Linked DNA regions of Methylosinus trichosporium OB3b. The protein of the gene in region 1 interacts with the protein of each later gene in a pairwise test. Links are inferred from orthologs where the notes say so. Each region holds a gene or a part of one and is shown in the gene's direction. Other genes may lie near its edges.

The links.
Region 2: the proteins of CQW49_RS06400 (region 1) and CQW49_RS10150 interact in binary tests that used the Escherichia coli proteins (3 or more experiments, as listed by UniProt). The link is inferred for Methylosinus trichosporium OB3b from one-to-one orthologs.

Annotation. Positions count from the first base shown.
Region 1 is NZ_CP023737.1:1,341,770-1,349,931, reverse strand. Bases 2,831-5,614 are described here. They hold CQW49_RS06400 (response regulator transcription factor), read left to right. Parts: upstream 2,831-3,751; coding sequence 3,752-4,477; downstream 4,478-5,614. Other genes in these bases: CQW49_RS06390 (Rieske (2Fe-2S) protein), read left to right, coding at 4,931-5,365; CQW49_RS06395 (hypothetical protein), read right to left, coding at 4,485-4,751; CQW49_RS06405 (rhodanese-like domain-containing protein), read left to right, coding at 3,382-3,714; CQW49_RS06410 (CHRD domain-containing protein), read right to left, coding at 2,831-3,239. Outside these bases: CQW49_RS06430 (5-oxoprolinase subunit B family protein), read left to right, coding at 1-110; CQW49_RS06425 (5-oxoprolinase subunit C family protein), read left to right, coding at 107-1,126; CQW49_RS06420 (DUF5765 domain-containing protein), read right to left, coding at 1,217-2,047; CQW49_RS06415 (hypothetical protein), read left to right, coding at 2,250-2,792; more of CQW49_RS06410, read right to left, coding at 2,817-2,830; CQW49_RS06385 (hypothetical protein), read left to right, coding at 5,628-6,509; CQW49_RS06380 (hypothetical protein), read right to left, coding at 6,555-7,013; glyA (serine hydroxymethyltransferase), read right to left, coding at 7,425-8,162. UniProt on the Escherichia coli protein: Member of the two-component regulatory system KdpD/KdpE involved in the regulation of the kdp operon.
Region 2 is NZ_CP023737.1:2,115,240-2,123,887, reverse strand. What follows is about bases 577-3,846. They hold CQW49_RS10150 (sensor histidine kinase), read left to right. Parts: upstream 577-964; coding sequence 965-3,646; downstream 3,647-3,846. Other genes in these bases: CQW49_RS10145 (TldD/PmbA family protein), read left to right, coding at 3,747-3,846; queC (7-cyano-7-deazaguanine synthase QueC), read right to left, coding at 577-647. In the rest of the region: more of queC, read right to left, coding at 1-576; more of CQW49_RS10145, read left to right, coding at 3,847-5,078; CQW49_RS10140 (DUF6165 family protein), read right to left, coding at 5,104-7,620; CQW49_RS10135 (globin-coupled sensor protein), read left to right, coding at 7,899-8,648. UniProt on the Escherichia coli protein: Member of the two-component regulatory system KdpD/KdpE involved in the regulation of the kdp operon. KdpD may function as a membrane-associated protein kinase that phosphorylates KdpE in response to environmental signals.

The DNA of each region.
Region 1 (8,162 bases):
GCGACGCGATCCGTTTCGAGCCGATCGACCGCGCCGCTTTCGCGCGGCTGGAGGAGAGTGCGGGGCGAGGCGAGATCGTCTCGCGGCTGGAGTCTGGGGGCGTCCCGTGACGGCGGCGCTGCTCATCCGCTCGGCCGGTCCCGGCGTCACCGTGCAGGACGGCGGCCGTTGGGGCTATCTGCGCTATGGCGTGACGCCCGCCGGTCCCATGGACGCGGGCGCGCTCGCCGCCGCCAATCTCGCGGTCGGGGCGCGCATAGATGCGGCGGCGATCGAAGTGTCGCTCGGCGGTCTGGAGCTCGAAGCCGAGGGGGAGGCGATCGGCCTCGCTGTCGCCGGCGGCGCTTTCGATCTGCGGCGCGACGGCGCGCCGCTGCCGCCGGCCTGCCGGCTGACGCTGGAGCCGGGGGCGCGCCTGTCGATCCGCGCCGGAGCGGCGGGCGCCTGGTGCTATATCGCCATCGCCGGGCGGCTCGATCTGCCGCCGGCGCTGGGCGCGCTCGCGACCCATACGCGATCGATGCTCGGCGGGCTCGCCGGGCGGGGGCTCGCGGCCGGCGACCGTCTGGCCCTCGCCGATCTTCGGAGGCCGTCATTCGATGCGCTCGCGATCGAGGCGCCTTGGCTCGCGCCCTCGGCGGCGCCTGTCCGCGTCATCCTCGGACCGCAGGACGACCGCTTCACCGAGGCGTCGCTGCGCGCCTTTCTCGAAGCAACATGGAGCGTCGCCGCGCGCAGCGACCGCATGGCCTATCGGCTGGAGGGGCCGCGGCTCGCCCATCGCGATGGACATGACATCGTCTCGGACGGCGTCGCGCTCGGGGCCATTCAGGCGCCGGGCGACGGCGCGCCGCTGGTGCTGATGGCGGACCGCCAGCCGACCGGCGGCTATCCCAAGATCGCCAATGTGATCGGCGCCGACATCGCCCGTCTGGCGCAGAAACGGCCGGGCGAAACGCTGAGCTTCACGGCGGTCACGGTCGAGGAGGCGGTGGGGCTGCGCCGCGCGCGCCACGAGGCGATCGCCGCCGGCGTGGGCCTGCGGCCGCTCGCGCCCGAGCTGACCGCGGAATTTCTGCTCGCCGCCAATCTCATCGGCGGCGTCGCCGACGCGACCGAAGATTGAGCGGATCCGAGACGTTCTGCCTTCTCCCGCAAGGCGGGAGAAGGTGGCCTCGCGCAGCGAGGTCGGATGAGGGCCCATCAGAAGAGGGCGTCAGTCGACCGCCGCTTCGAGGGCCGGAGCCGGGCTCGTCTTTTCCGGCTCGGGGACCGGCTCGGCGATGGCGACGGCAGGGGCGGCGGCCCGCGCGGCGCGCCAAGCGGCGAGACGGCGCCACCAGGGCTCGCCGACATGCAGATGGCGGCGCAGCGGTGTCTTCATGATCGCGAGCACGAGGCCGATGCTGAACAGGCACCACACCGCCGGCCATTCATTGATGTTGGAGGTGGTGAGGCTCGCGGCGAAGGGGCCGGCCACATAAGAGAACAGGGTGAAGCGCCAGCTGCCGATCAGCGCCGGCGTCAGGAAGGCGAGCAGCGGATAGGCGAGATAGCCGCGGCCGAGATAGGCGTTGTCGGCCATGCTGTTGCCGATGCCATTGGTCGGCACCAGCCAAGCCAGATGCCATTCGCCATGGACGGTGCAGAGGAACTCGCCGCAGAGCGGCCGGCCCGGCTGGCAATGTCCGGCCCATTGGAACGGATAGAGCTGCACCAGCATGGAGATGGCGCCGATGAAGCAGGCCGCGAACACGATCGGCGCGACGCGCTTGGCGGCCTCCTTCGGCATGAAGTAGAGCGCCACGGCGTTGATGAAGAAAGGCTGGAAGGTGATGTGCAGATAGCCGAACAATGTCATCATCTGATTGAGCGGCGAATCGCACTGGTCCAGCACCGCATAGCTGACCGCCTGCAGCGCCTCCATGCTGGAGAAATAGAGCAGGCAGCCCCAGAGCGCCAAGGGCTCTTTCTTGATCGCGCTATAAATTGCTCCGCCGACGCCCACCGTCGCCAGCACCGTCGACGCTTCCCCACTCCAGCACATGGAATGTACCCTATCTTTCTTCTAGTTGTGGCTCAGATAGACAATTTCGGCGCGGCTGTCGAGCGCCCTCGCGCTCCAGCGCCCGCGCGCACATCGCCGCAGCGGCGCGCCCGGCCGAGCTCTCGGCTTAACCGATCATTAACCGCGCCGGTCCGACAGTGGCGCGACCATCGACAGACCGTCGGTCGCCGTGGAGGCGCCCATGCCGATCATCGCCGCAAAGCCATTCGGGGTCTTCTCGCCGCAGGGGCTGCGGCGCGCTGTCTTCGTCGTCGCCTCGATCGCCTTCGGAACGGCGGCCGGCTATATGCTCGGCTCGCGCACGGGCGTCAAGGACGCGATCGAGGCGGGCCAGAGCATAGACGCGGAGACTTTGTCCAAGGCGCTCGCCTGGAAGCCGGAGGTCGCCTCGATCGATCTGCGCCGGCGCCGCGAGATCGCGCAAATGCTCGACGACGTGCGTTCGGCGCGCGCGCAGATCGAGTCGCTGCGCCATGAGCGCGAGGCGCTGCGTCCCGGCGAGCGGCTGCGCGCCCTCGAGGCCGCGCGCGAGGCGGGCGCCGCGCGTCTCGACCGGCTGGAGGCGCGGCTCTCGCGGCTCGAGCGGACGCAGGTCGATCCGACGCCGACGGGCTCCGTGCCCAAGACGGCCGCGCCGAAGACCGCCGAACGCAAGGAGCCGCCCCCGCGTCTCGCGCCGGAGCGGCCCAGATCCCTCGGCCGGGCCGGCAAGGACGGCGCCTGAGCCGCCTCTCGCCGACGCGCGACATCATCGCACGCGCATCAATTGTCCGCGCAGCGCGCCGTCGGGATGCTTGTCCGTGTGCAGGTTGAAATACCATCGCCCGTTCTCGAGCTGCTCGACCTGCTTCGCATCGAGCGTGGCCTCGCCCTCGAATTTGCCGTTCGCGGCGTCGACCGGCAGCACCGGGGCGGCGTTCTGGCCGGGCCCGGCGGGGCCGTGGAAATGGGCCGCGGTCTCCTCGCTGCGGAGGCCCTGGTAGTGGCCCTTCCAGGTGATCTTCTTGGTGTCGGGATCGAGCTTGACCTCGATCTCGCCCGACGCTTTGCTCCCGCTCGGCGGATTGACGGCGCCGCCGGTGAGGTCGCCCCTCAACATGACGGTTTTGGCCATGGCCGGAGCGGCCGAGAGGACGAGCGCGAGGGCTGCCGCCGAGCATATGCTCGCCATTGATGCGTTCCTGGACATTCCACCGGCTCCTGTGTCACATGGTGGGAACTGCGCCCCCGAGGCGCTGCCACCTAACGCGCCCGCGCCCCGCATCAAGCCGGCATCGCTCGGCGGCGGGAGCGCCCATTTCAGGACCCCGACCATGGCCGACCCGTTCACCGACATCAGCCTCGACGATTTGAAGACCGGCCTCGCCGACGGCTCGATCATTCTCATCGATGTGCGCGAGGCCGATGAATACGCCTCCGGCCATATCGAAGGCGCGCTGTTCAATCCGCTCTCCCGCTTCGACCCGACGCAGATTCCGCGGCCTGCGGAGAACCAGACGATCGTCGTCTATTGCCGCTCCGGCAAGCGCTCGGTGAATGCGATGGAGCAGGCGCGCCTGCTCGGCCGGCGCGACGTCCGCACGCATTTCGGCGGCGGCATTCTCGGTTGGCAGAAGGCGGGCGAGCCGGTCGTGCCCGGCATGTGACGCGGGCGCCGCGATCTCGCCGAATGGGGACGCCGGAATGGCCGAGCAGCACAAGGCCGAGGCCCCGCCGCTCGCCAACGCGCCGCGGGTCCTCATCGTCGACGACGAGCCGCAGCTGCTGCGCGTGCTGAAGCCGGCGCTCGCCGCCGGCGGCTATCGGACGATCGAAGCGGCGAGCGGGCGCGAAGCCTTGAGGGCGATCGCCGCCCTTTCGCCCGACGCGGTGTTGCTCGACCTCGGCCTCCCCGATATGGACGGCAAGGAGGTGCTGGCGCAGGCGCGGGCCTTCTCCCAGGTTCCGATTCTCATCGTCTCTGCGCGCGACCGCGAGCAGGAGAAGATCGAGGCGCTCGACGCCGGCGCCGACGACTATGTCGAAAAGCCGTTCTCCATCGGCGAGCTGCTCGCGCGGCTGCGCGCGGCGCTGCGCCATGGCGCGCGCGACGCCGGTCCCGCCGCCGCCGAGGTCGAGAGCCTCGGCCTGCGCATCGATCTCGCCAATCGCGCCGTGACCCGCGACGGCGCGCCGGTCAAGCTCACCCCGAAGGAATACGACCTCCTCGCGACGCTCGCCCGCCATCCGGGCAAGCTGCTGACGCATAAGCAGATCCTCACCGCCGTCTGGGGGCCGGCGCATGGCGGCGACACGCAATATCTGCGCGTCTTCATCGGCCAGTTGCGGGCCAAGATCGAGGAGGATCCCTCCGCGCCGCGCCTCATCGTCACCGATCCCGGCGTCGGCTATCGTTTCGTCAAAGCGTAAAGGCGTCTCAGCCCGCCTTGCGGCAGACCCAGCGGGTGACATGCCCGCGCACGCCATAGCCTTCGTCGATCTCCACCTCGACCGCGCGGCAGACATCCTTGGCCGGCGCCGCGCGCAGCGTCGCCACCGCCGGGGCGGGCTCGGCCAAGGCCGGCGTCGCGACGCGGGCGATGAGCGCCTTGCCCGCTGCAAGACCAGCCACCATTGCGAGCAGCGCCAGCGAGATGCGCACAGCCGAGCCGGTCTGAACAGGCCGGGACGCGAATTCGGTCATTGCAAAGCTCATGATGTTCCCCCGGTCCCGCGCGGGCCTGGCCCGTCGTCATTTCGTCTCTGACCAGAGTTCTACGGATCGGGCGGGCCGGCCGCTGTGCGCCGGCGCACAGCGCGCGCGGCGCCGAGATTGCTTGCACCTAGGCAGTCTTTGGAACGGCTGTAAGCAGAGGAAGCGAGATGGAGGTCAGCGAAATCTTCGCCGTTTGCCACGTCAATGACGTCGCCAAGCGCAGGGCGGTCGGCTATGTGCTCGCCCGCATCAATGAGGAAGGGAAGACAGTCCCCTTTCCGATCATCATCGTACGTCATCAGGGCAAATATTACGCCTATGTGAATCGCTGCCCGCATCAGAATAGCCGGCTCGACTTCGAGCCGAAATCCTTCTTCGATCCCACGCAGCGATTCCTGCTCTGTGGCAAGCATGGCGCGCAGTTCGACATTCCGACCGGCGTCTGCAACGACGGCCCCTGCGTCGGCGCGGAGCTCGAGAAGGTCGCGCTGGTGATAGATCAAGAGGAGGTGTGCATCGCCGGCGTGCAGATCGCCGAGGAAGACGGCCTCGATCGCGAGGAGAAGGATCTCTATCCGGAGGTGGTGATCACTTCCGATTGAGCCCCCAGCACGCCTGATCGTCGCAGGTTCGGGGAGACCCGAGCCTGCGACTTCATGCGGCCGCAGCCGTTGCCGCCGCGTTCATGTTGCCAGCAATGTATAATCCAGAAATGTTTCGGTATTATTGGATATGCTATAGATAAATACGACGGCGATTGTAATCGAACGGTGTATCCGCCTGCCGAGGATCTGCATTTGTAAGGTTTGCATAAGGATACTATACGAAATTCCTGCGTCGTCCCCCTCGGGAAGGATACGCAGAATGACAATATCTAGCCTCAACTCCGCGAGCGCGCTAACCTCGCTCTATCAGCAGCAAAAAACCGACAAGGATGTCGAAAAAGCCATCGCCGATTCGGCGGCCCAGGCCGCTCAGACGGCCGGCGCAGCCGGCGCCACGCAGCCGGCGGGGCCTCCGCCCGATGCGGCGGGCATGGCCTCCTTTCGCAATTCCGCCTCCGATGGGCTGGCGGGCGTCCTGGCGCAGCTCGATTCTTCCTCGACGTCGAGCAGTCAAACGACGGACAGCAGCGATTCGTCCTTCGCTTCGACGGTCGCGACATTGCTGAAATCGGTCCAGTCCGGCGATACGGAAGCGGCGTCCGCCGCGGCGACGAGCTTGAAGACGCAATTGCAGGATCTGACCAGCGCGAGCGACTCCGACACGGCCGGGCAATCCGGCTTCCTGACCGATCTTCAGTCGCTCGTCTCGTCCGTGCAATCCGGCGACATGACCGGCGCTCAGACGACAGCGACCGAAATCGAGAGCCGGTTGAGCGCACCGCCGCCGCCGCCCACTGATGGCGGTTCCGGCTCGTCGAGCGGAACATCCGATTCGTCGTCCACGGAATCGTCTTTCGTCTCCGACCTCGCGACGCTTCTCGAGGCCGCTCAGTCGGGCGACTCTTCCGCCGCGAAGACGGCTGCGACGAGCCTCGACGGCGAACTCTCGACGCTTCTGGGAACGTCCACGGACGCGGAGACCAGCGACGCCTCGTCCTCGTCCTCATCGTCTTCTTCGACGATCATCGACGATCTGAAAGCGCTGATCGCGCAAGCTCAGAACGGAGACGCCAGCGCTACGCAAACGAGCGCCGACACGCTGCTGAAGGATTTGATGGGGCAGGGCTCTCGGCCCGCCTGAGGCCGTCGATCCGGCGGCGTCGTCGACGCCGCCGGACCAGCGCGATCAGCCGCGCACCGAAACCTTGCGGAACGGATTGTCGTGATTGGTCTGGAACACGTGACCGAATTCCGTCTTCGCCCATTCGACCGTCTCGGCCGGGCCGAATGTGACCGAGGTCACTGTGACAGGGAAGTCCTTGGTCGCCGAAACGCTGGCGAGCTTGATCTCCGTCGCGCCCGGGCCGGCCGAAAGATCGGCCACCGGCGTGCCGTCCGCCTTCGACAGGCGCGCCCAGCCGGGCGTGCCGATCGCCGTCGCGATCACCGTCGCTTCGGCGAACGACGGCGCGTCGCCGTTGAAGGCCGGAGAAGCGAAAGTGAAAGTCGCGAGCGCCTCGCTGCGGGTAATCACGTGATCCGGCCCCACCGGACGACCGGTCGAATACAGGACCAGTTTGCCGCCGTCGAGCGCCGCCTTGATATCGTCGAGCGTCGCCGACGCGAAAGCCTCCGCCAATCTCATATCGCCTACTCCTCCTTTGCTAGGCATGCCGGCTTTGCGACAAAAGCGACATGCGGAAAGGACTTTTGAACAAGCGATCGCAATTGTCGTGCCGAAAATCTCATGTTTAGGCGCGATGCGGGCGGGATAAAAAGCGAGCCTCGGGCGCGCGCGCTCTGGGCGCCGGATTCGGAAGGCAGGCCACCGCAGGACGAGTGGCGTGATTCAGCCGATTCGACAGGGCTGAAAGAGCGAGCCTGAAGGCTCGCGGTCCAAGCGCGGCCCCTGGACCGCGAGCCTTCAGGCTCGCTCTCGAGGCCCGTCAGTTTCGAACGGCAGCGTTCGATCGATCAGAATTCGCTCAAACGAAAGAATTCTAGAAAGCGCTCTGGCGCCCCTCCCTCGATCGAGAGGGAGGGGCGTCGGCGCCAATCAATAGATCGGGAATTTCGCCGTCAGCGCGTGGACCTTCTCCTTCACCGCGGCTTCCGTCGCGGCGTTGTCCGCCTCGCCCTTGGCGGCGAGCCCGTCCAGCACCTCGACGATATAGCCGCCAACCGTCTTGAACTCCGCCGTGCCGAAGCCGCGCGAGGTGGCGGCCGGCGAGCCGAGGCGAATGCCGGAGGTGACGAAGGGCTTCTCCGGATCGAAGGGAATGCCGTTCTTGTTGCAGGTGATATGGGCGCGGCCGAGCGCCGCTTCCGCCGCCTTGCCGGTCAGCTTCTTCGGACGCAGATCGACCAGCATCAGATGATTGTCGGTGCCGCCGGAGACGATGGCGAGGCCGGCGTCGACCAGCGTCTGCGCCAGCGTCTGGGCGTTGTCCTTCACCTGTTGCTGATAGGCCTTGAACTCCGGCTTCAGCGCCTCGCCGAAGGCGGCGGCCTTGCCGGCGATCACATGCATCAACGGGCCGCCCTGCAGGCCGGGGAACACCGCCGAATTGATCTTCTTGGCGATCTCTTCGTCATTGGTGAGCACCATGCCGCCGCGCGGGCCGCGCAGCGTCTTATGTGTCGTGGTGGTGACGATATGCGCATGCGGGAACGGCGAGGGGTGCAGGCCGGCGGCCACGAGGCCGGCGAAATGCGCCATGTCGACCATGAAATAAGCGCCGACGCTGTCGGCGATCTTGCGGAAGGCCTCGAAGTCCCAGATGCGCGAATAGCC
Region 2 (8,648 bases), 780 kb from region 1 along the record:
CCCCAGTCGAAGCGTTTGCCGCGTTCACCGAGGTAACAAGTGTGGCTCTCCTCGACGATGAGCGAGACCAGCGCCTCGCCGCCCAGCTCCCGCGCGAGCCGCCAAGTGGCGGCCTTGTCGATCCACATCAAAGGGGTGTGGATGGTCAGCGGCCGGTCCATGCCGAGGCGCAGCGCCGTTTCGACGGCGCGGATCGTGGCGTCGCGGCAATCGGGATAGCCGGAATAATCGGTCTCGCACATGCCGCCGACGAGATCGCCGATCCCGCGCCGATAGGCGAGGGCCGCGGCGAAGGTGAGGAACAGAATATTGCGGCCGGGCACGAAGGTATTGGGCAGGCCGGTCGAATCGAAGGCGATGGCGGCCTCCCGCGTCAGCGCGGTCTCCGATAGGGCGCCGAGCGCCTCGATCGAGACCGTGTGATCCTCGCCGAGCCGCTCCGCCCACAGCGGCGACAGCGAAGCCATCCCCGCGCGCAGAACCGCGCGCTGGTCGAGCTCGACGCGATGGCGCTGGCCGTAATCGAAGCCGATGGTCTCGACGCGGGCAAAGCGCGACAGCGCGAAGGCGAGGCAGGTGGCCGAATCCTGCCCGCCCGAGAACAGGACCAGGGCGGAGGCGTCGGCGGGTGGATCGGCGATGGTCATGGCGGCCTCGTTCCGGTGGGGAGTAGGCGTTCTACGGCGTCATGTGAAGCCGCGACGATTGCAAGGAGCGCAGCGACGAAGCGACAGCGGGCCGCCCCGTGGCTCTAGATTGCTTCGCTTCGCTCGCAATGACGGCCCTGGCTTCCGTTGGCTCGTATCAGGATCGCTGTTGTTGAATAATGTTATCATCAGGTGACGCCAGTGTCCGACTGCCCACCGCCTCGCTCACTCGGGCCTTTCATGCAATATGGTCCCGCTCGACGACGGCGCCCAGATGGAGAAGCCGGAGGCGGCGCGATGGCGGCAGGGAGCGACGCATGGCGGAAACGGCGGACGGCTCCGAGCGGCGCCCGGACCCGGACGCGCTGCTGGCTCTGGCGGAGCAGGAGAAGCGCGGCAAGCTGCGCGTGTTCCTCGGCGCCGCGCCCGGCGTCGGCAAGACCTATGCGATGCTGGCGCGGGCGAAGGCGGCGAAGGCCGACGGCTGCGACATCGTCGTCGGCGTCGCCGAGACGCATGGCCGCGCCGAGACGCTGGCGCTGCTCGACGGTCTCGAGAGCCTGCCGCGGCGCAAAATCGACTATCGAGGCCGCGCGCTCGAGGAATTCGACGTGGATGCGGCGCTCGCGCGCAAGCCGCGCATCATCCTCGTCGACGAGCTCGCCCACACCAATGCGCCCGACTGTCGCCACCCTAAGCGTTGGCAGGACGTCGAGGAGCTGCTCGAGGCTGAGATCGATGTCTGGACGACGCTCAACATCCAGCATCTCGAAGGGCTCGCCGATATCGTCTCGCGCGTCACCGGCGTCGCGGTGCGCGAGACCGTGCCCGATCTCGTGCTGCAGAACGCCGACGACGTCATTCTCGTCGACATCACGCCCGACGAGCTGCTGCAGCGGCTCAAAGAGGGCAAGGTTTATGTGCCGCAGATGGCCGAGCGCGCCATCCGCAATTTCTTCACCCCGCGCAATCTCACCGCCCTGCGCGAATTGGCGCTGCGCCGCACCGCCGATCGCGTCGACGACCAGATGGTCGATTATCTGCGCCAGAGCGCGATCGAGGGCCCCTGGGCGACATCGGAGCGGCTGCTCGTCTGCGTCGGCGCCGATCGCCTCTGCGAGCGCGTCGTGCGCGCCGGCGCGCGCGCGGCGACGGCGCTCAACGCGCCCTGGCTGGCGCTGCATGTCGAGCGCCCCGGCGAGGAGCAGGATCCGGCCGAGGGCCGCCGCGTCGACGAGGCGCTGCGGCTCGCCGAACGCCTCGGCGGCGAGGCCCTGCGCGTCTCCGGCCAGGACCTCGCAGCCGAGACGCTGCGCGTCGCCCGGCGCGAGAACATCACCCAGATCGTCGTCGGCCGTTCGCGCGCCGGCTGGTTCGCACGGCTCGCGCGCAAATCGCTGACCGAGGAGCTGGTGCGGCGCTCCACCGACATCGCCGTGCAGATCATCACCGATGGCGGCGCGCCGGCCGAGCCGATGCGCCGCGTCGCGCCGCCGCATCGGCGGTTCTGGCTCGGCGTCGCGGCGGCGCTGCTCTCCTCTGCAGTCGCGGCTGGCGTCGCCGCGCTGGCGGAGCGCTGGCTGGCGCTTCCCGATCCATCGCTGATCTTTCTCGCCTCCGTCGTCGCCTGCGCGCTCGGCTTCGGCGTCGCCTCGGCGACGGCGGCGTCGATCTTCTCGTTTCTCGCGCTCGATTTTCTGTTCGTCGAGCCGCGCTACGACATTTCGATCAGCGAGCCGCGCGAGTTCCTGTCGCTGCTCGTCTTTCTCTCCATCGCCATGGTGACGGGGACGCTCGCCGGCCGGGCGCGCTCGCGCTCGGAGGCGATGCGCGCGCGCGCCGAGGCGGCGCAATCCTTGTTCGATCTCTCGCGCAAGCTGGCGAGCGCCGCCAATCTCGACGATGTGCTGTGGGCGGCCGCCAATCACGCGCAGAAGGCGCTGGAGGCCAAGAGCGTCGTGCTGCTCGTGCCGGGCGACGCCGATCTGCGCATTGCCGCCGCCTGGCCGCCCGTCGACGAGCTCGACGCCGGCGAGGCGGGCGCGGCGCGCTGGGCGCGCGACAAGGCGGAGCCGGCCGGCTGGCGCACCGACACTCTGCCCAGGGTGCGATTCCAGTTCCATCCGCTGATGACGACCCGCGGCGTCGTCGCCGTCGCCGGAATCGAGCCGCGCGATCCCTCCGAGCCGCTCTCGGCGCAGACCGAGCGCATGCTGACCGCTATTCTCGAGCAGACGGCGGTGGCCGTCGACCGCTCGCTGCTGGTCGGCGAATCGGTGCGCGCCGCGGCGCTCGAGGAGAATGAGCGGCTGCGCACGACGCTGCTGTCGTCGCTCTCGCATGATCTGCGCACGCCGCTCGCCGCCATCATCGGCGCCGTCACCAGCCTGCGCCAGCTCGGCGAGAAGATGACCGCGGAGGAGCGCGCCGATCTTCTCGCCTCGATCGAGGAGGAGGCGGGGCGGCTGTCGCGCTTCGTCGTCAATCTGCTCGACATGTCGCGCATCGAATCGGGCGCGCTCGCGCCGCGCCGCGAGCTCGTCGACATCGGCGATGTCGTGCGCGGCGCCTTGGAGCGCGCTCGCAAAGAGCTCCCCCGGCTCACCGTCACGGCGAGCCTCGCGCGCGATCTTCCGCCCATTCGCGGCGACGCCCATCTCTTGGGGCAGGTTCTGTTCAACCTGCTCGACAATGCGCAGAAATATGGCGGCGGCTCGGCCGCCGTCTATGCGCGGCGCGAGGGCGGCGAGCTGGCGCTCTCGGTGACCGACGAGGGGCCCGGCGTGAAGCCGCAGGATTTGGAGCGCATCTTCGAGAAATTCTACCGCGGCGGCCGCGTCGACGGCCGCAAGGCCGGCACCGGCCTCGGCCTGTCGATCTGCCGCGGCCTCGTCGAGGCGATGGGCGGCGCGATCGTCGCACAGAGCCCGGCGGCGCGGCGTCGGGGAACGCGCATGCTGATGCGCTTTCCCGCGGCCGAGCCGCGCGGCGGGGCGTGAGGGCGGACGACCGGCGCTGCTCTCGACTCGCCGCATCGGCGTGCTATGCGACGATCGGGGCGCGTCGGCCAGTCGCCGAGCCGAAGACCAGAGCCGAGCCATGTTCCTGACCCGTGACGATGTCAAATCCCTCACCGAAAGCCTGATCGGCCGCTCGAGGGCCGATTCCTGCACGATCTTCGTCGAGGGTTCGGAAAAGCATAGCCTGCGCTTCGCCGGCGGCGGCGCGACCACCAATGTGGCGACGGCGCGGGCGCAGCTGCGCGTCACCTCCCATATCGGCGCGCGCTCGGGCTCGGTCTCGATCGGCGGCCTCGAGCGCGAAGCGCTCCTGCGGGCGCTGGCGCATTCCGAGGAAATCGCGCGGATGATGCCGGAGGACCCGGAATTCATGGCCCCGCTCGGCCCGCAGAATTATCTCGCCGGCGCCCGCTACGACGAGGCGACGGCGGCGCTGGGGCTCGGCGATCTCGCCGAAGCCGCCGGGCGCATCATCGCCGAAGGGCGCGCGCGCGGCGTGAACATGTTCGGCTTCGCCGGCTCTGGCCGCCGCTTCGAGGCGATGGCGACGAGCAACGGCCTCTTCGCTTATGACGCGACGACCTCCGTCGACCTTGCGACGACGGCGCGCACGATGGACGATCTCTGGTCCGGCTGGGCCGGCGGGCGGGCTTTCGCGGCGAGCGCGCTCGACGCCGCCGCGATCGGCCGCCGCGCCGCGGAGAAGGCCGCGCAGACGGCGGAGCCGGTCGATCTCGAGCCCGGGAAATATACGGTGATCCTCGAGCCTTTCGCGGTCGGCGAGCTGGCGCGCTGGCTGTTGTGGATGATGGACGCCCGCGCCGCTGACGAAGGCCGCAGCTTTTTTTCCGCGCCCGGCGGCTCGCGCATCGGCGAGAAGCTGTTCGACGAGGCGATCACGCTGCGCTCCGGCCCGCAGGATGCGATCGCGCCGGAAGCCGCCTTCGGCGACGAAGGGCTCGCGCAGCAGCCGCGCCGCTGGATCGAGAAGGGCGTGCTGCGCGAGCTGAAGCGCTCGCGCTTCTGGGCGCAGAAGACCGGGCGCGAGGCTGCGCCCGCGGCGCGCAGCTTCACGCTCGAAGGCGGAACGACGAGCCTCGACGAGATGATCGCCGGGACGCGCCGCGGCGTGCTGGTGACGCGCTTCTGGTACACGAACATGCTCGATCCGCGCAGCCTGCTGCTCACCGGGCTGACGCGCGACGGCAATTTTTTGATCGAGAATGGCCGCATCGTCGCGCCGGCGCGCAACATGCGTTTCAACGAGAGCCTCGTGCACATCTTCTCGCGCGTCGCCGCGATCGGCCCGAGCGTGCGCGTCTCCACCGACATGGGCGGCGACGCGGCGATCAGCGCGCCGCCGATGATGGTGGAGGAGTTCGAGTTCTCGTCGCGGTCGAGCGGGATTTAGAGGCGGAGCGCCCTTCATTGCTTCGTCACGGCTGCGTCTCGTCGTAGGACTTCTCCTCGACGATCGCCGAGCCGCAGAGGTCGTTGACGCGGCGCTTCAACAAGGCGCGATGATCGTTGCGGTGATAGACGCTGCGCGCCAGCGCGATGAACTCGGCGCCGAAATCCTGCCGCTTCTCGCAATTGCGAATGCGGTCCTCGATCTCCCACAGCGCGAGATTGGTGTCCTTCAATTCGCGCGTCAGCGCTTCCAGCGCGCCGCCGCGAAGCCCGCGCGCGTCGCGCTGGTCGGCGAGCAGCGAGAGCTCGCGCGCGACATTGGCGCGCTTGGCGGCGTCGGCGATCTTCGCGGATTTGATCTCGAGAATGGTGATGCGGTCGATGAGGTCGCCGATCGAGCAGGGCGTCATCACCGGCGCCGCCTGCGGCGCATGGGCGAGCCGCTCCAATTCGTGCGCCATGCGCGCAAAAACCTCGTCCCAATCGCCGCGCGCTTTTTGGCGGAACAGCCGCGCGCTGTCGTACCAGGGCGTCGCCTCGCGCTCCAGCATCCAGCGCCATTCGGGCGAATGCTTGATGGCGATCCACACTGGTCTGCCGAGCGCGCCGGCGAGATGGGCGATGGACGTGTCGATGGTGACGACGAGGTCGAGATTTGCGATCACCGCGGCGGCGTCGACGAAGGCGTCGGCGCCGGCGTCGAAATCCGCGCCGAGCGATTCGATGCGCATGCCGGTCGGCGCGCTCCGTAATTGTTCGGCGCCGAAGTTCTTCTGCAGGCTGACGAGCCGCACGCCGTCGATGCGGCCGAGCGGCGCGAAGGCGGCGAGCGGCGCCGCGCGCGTATGGTCGGAGCGCGAATGCGAGCTGCCATGCCAGGCGATTCCGACCTTGAATCCTTCGCCCAAGCGCGCGCGCCAATGGGCGATGCGTTCCGGTTCGGCGTGAAGATAAGCGTTGCCGGTTATCGTGTCGACGCGCGTCGCGAAGGCGCGCGGCAGGCTGCAGATGGTGACGCAATAATCATAGTCGGCGCCGGGCGGCGGCGCCGTGACGATCTCGACATCGGCGCCGAGACCGCGCATCACGCGCGCCAGAGAAGGGCGGCAATGATAGGTCGCGCGCGCGCCGGCCTTGACGAGCAATGGCGCGTAGCGGCAGAATTGCAGCGCGTCGCCGAGGCCCGCCTCATCGAGCACGATGATGGATTTGCCCGCGAGCGGCTCGCCGCGCCATTCCGGCCAGCGATAGGAGATCTCGGCCTTGGGCCGGTCGCCCTGCACCCAGCGGTGCTCGAACAGCTCCAAGCCTTCCTCGAACTGGCCGAGCAGCAGCAGCAGCGAGCCCTTGTTGGCCTTGGCTTCCGCATTGCGCGGATCGATGGAGAGGGCGCGGTCGAAATCGGTGAGCGCCTCGTCATAGCGGGCGAGCTCCTTCAGTACGATGGCGCGGCCGACGTAGACATCGGCGTCCGCGCCGACGAGGCGCAGCGCCATATCGAAGGAGGCGAGCGCTTCGTCGAGCTCGGCGCGGCGCAGCTCGATCATTCCTCGGCAGCGCCAGGCGAGCGCAAAGCCCGCGTCGAGGGCGATAGCGTCGAGCGCCGCGGCGTGCGCCTCGTCGAAGCGGCCGAGCTCGAACAGCGCCATGCCGCGATTGGTGGCGAGCCGCACATCGTCCGGCGCCTGCGCGAGCGCCGCGTCGAAGACGGCGAGCGCTTCCTCGAAGCGCTTCAATTCATGCAGCGCATTGCCCTTGGTCAGCAGCGCCGGCGCATGTTGCGGCGCGAAGGAGAGCACATGGTCGCAGAGCGCGCCCGCTTCGTCGAAACGGCGCAGCGCCATCAGAGCGCCCGCGGCGCCGTCCGCCGCGTCGAGATAGCGCGCGTCCATGGCGAAAGCCTGCGTGAAGGAGGCGAGGGCCTCCTCATGGCGCGCGAGCCGCACCAGCGCGACGGCGCGATTGCGCAGTAGGTTCTTGTCTGCGCCGGCGAGCGCGAGCGCGCGGTCGTAATCTTCGATCGCCTCGGCGTCGCGGCCGAGCGCGTGCAGCGCGAGACCGCGATGGCCGAGCGCGGCGGCGTGGCTCGGCGCGAGCGCCAGGGCGTGCGTTAAGGCGTCGCATGCGTCCGAATGCCGCCGCAGCGCGATCAGCGCCTCGCCGTAATTGAACCAGCCCTCGGCATTGGCGGGATCGAGCCGCAGCGAGGCCTCGTAATCGGCGAGAGCTTCGTTTGGGCGGCCGCATTTTTGCAGCGCGACGGCGCGGCCGTAGAGCGCTTGCGCATGATCGGGAGCGAGCGCGACGGCGCGGCCGAAATGCGCGATCGCCTTCTCGTGCTCGCCCTTGGCGACGCGAATGAGACCGGCGAGATAGCTGGCGAACGGATGGGCGTCGACAATATCGCGCCGCGCATCGATCTTATGCGTCGCGACAGCGAGCGAGCCCTCGCGCACATCCGCCATCAGCGTCGCGAGAAAGACCTCGGAATCGGCGGGCGGGCGCGCGCGCTCGGGACCTGTCTTGCGATGTCTCGGCGTCATCGAGCTGCCTCTCTCGGATCGTCGTCGAATGATCCGAGTAGAAGGTCGGGCTTGTCTCGGACTGACGTCTCGCTTTATGCCGCCGTGCGTTACAATATGTAACATTGTTGCACGTTATCGGTCTGAACGCGCAATAAAAAATTATGACTAATTTGCAATCTGTGGGAGCGACGAATCGAATAACGATTCGCAGGAGGCGGTGAGGAGGCAACGGCGATGATGTTTCGCGGCGAGCAGCCGAGAACGCGATTCGTCGTCTTGCGGAAAGGGACGGACTGATGACCAATGCGTCGCAGCAGCCGATGACGATGGAGCAACGGCTCGCTTTTATCGACATGACCGATGAGGCCCGTGCGGCGCTGCGCTGCCTCGAGCCGGTTCTCTTGCGCGCGCTCGGTCCGGCGCTCGATGCTTTCTACGAGAAGGTCCGCGCCGACTCGAAGCTGCGCGCCTTCTTCGGCGACGAGCGTCAGATGGCCTCTGCGAAAGGCGCGCAGCAACGGCATTGGGCGCAGATCGCCAAAGCGAATTTCGGTCCCGAATATGAGCGCATGGCGCAGAATGTCGGCCGCGCGCATGCGCGCATCGGTCTCGAGCCGAGCCTCTACATCAACGCCTATGCGGTGGTCGTCGACCGGTTGATTCGCGCCGCGATCGAGGAAAGCGCGCCCCATTCGATGTTCGCGGGCAAGAACCGGAACAATCGGCTGGCGCAGAGCCTCACGGGGCTCGTCAAAGCGGTGTTGGTCGACATGGATCTGTCCATCTCTGTTTATCTCGAGACGCTGAGCGAGCAGCAGCGCCTCGCGGACGAGAAGCGCGCGGCGACCGAAGCGGCGCAGCGCCACGCCGTCGACGTGATGGCGCGGGCGCTCGACGCGCTCGCGCATGGCGATCTGCAGCGGCGGATCGACGAGGCGCTCGACGGCGGCTTCGACAAGATCAAAGGCGATTTCAACAACGCCGTCGACAAGCTGCGCGAGGCTTTCGCCGACGTCGGCAGTTCCGCCAATGTGATCCAGTCGTCG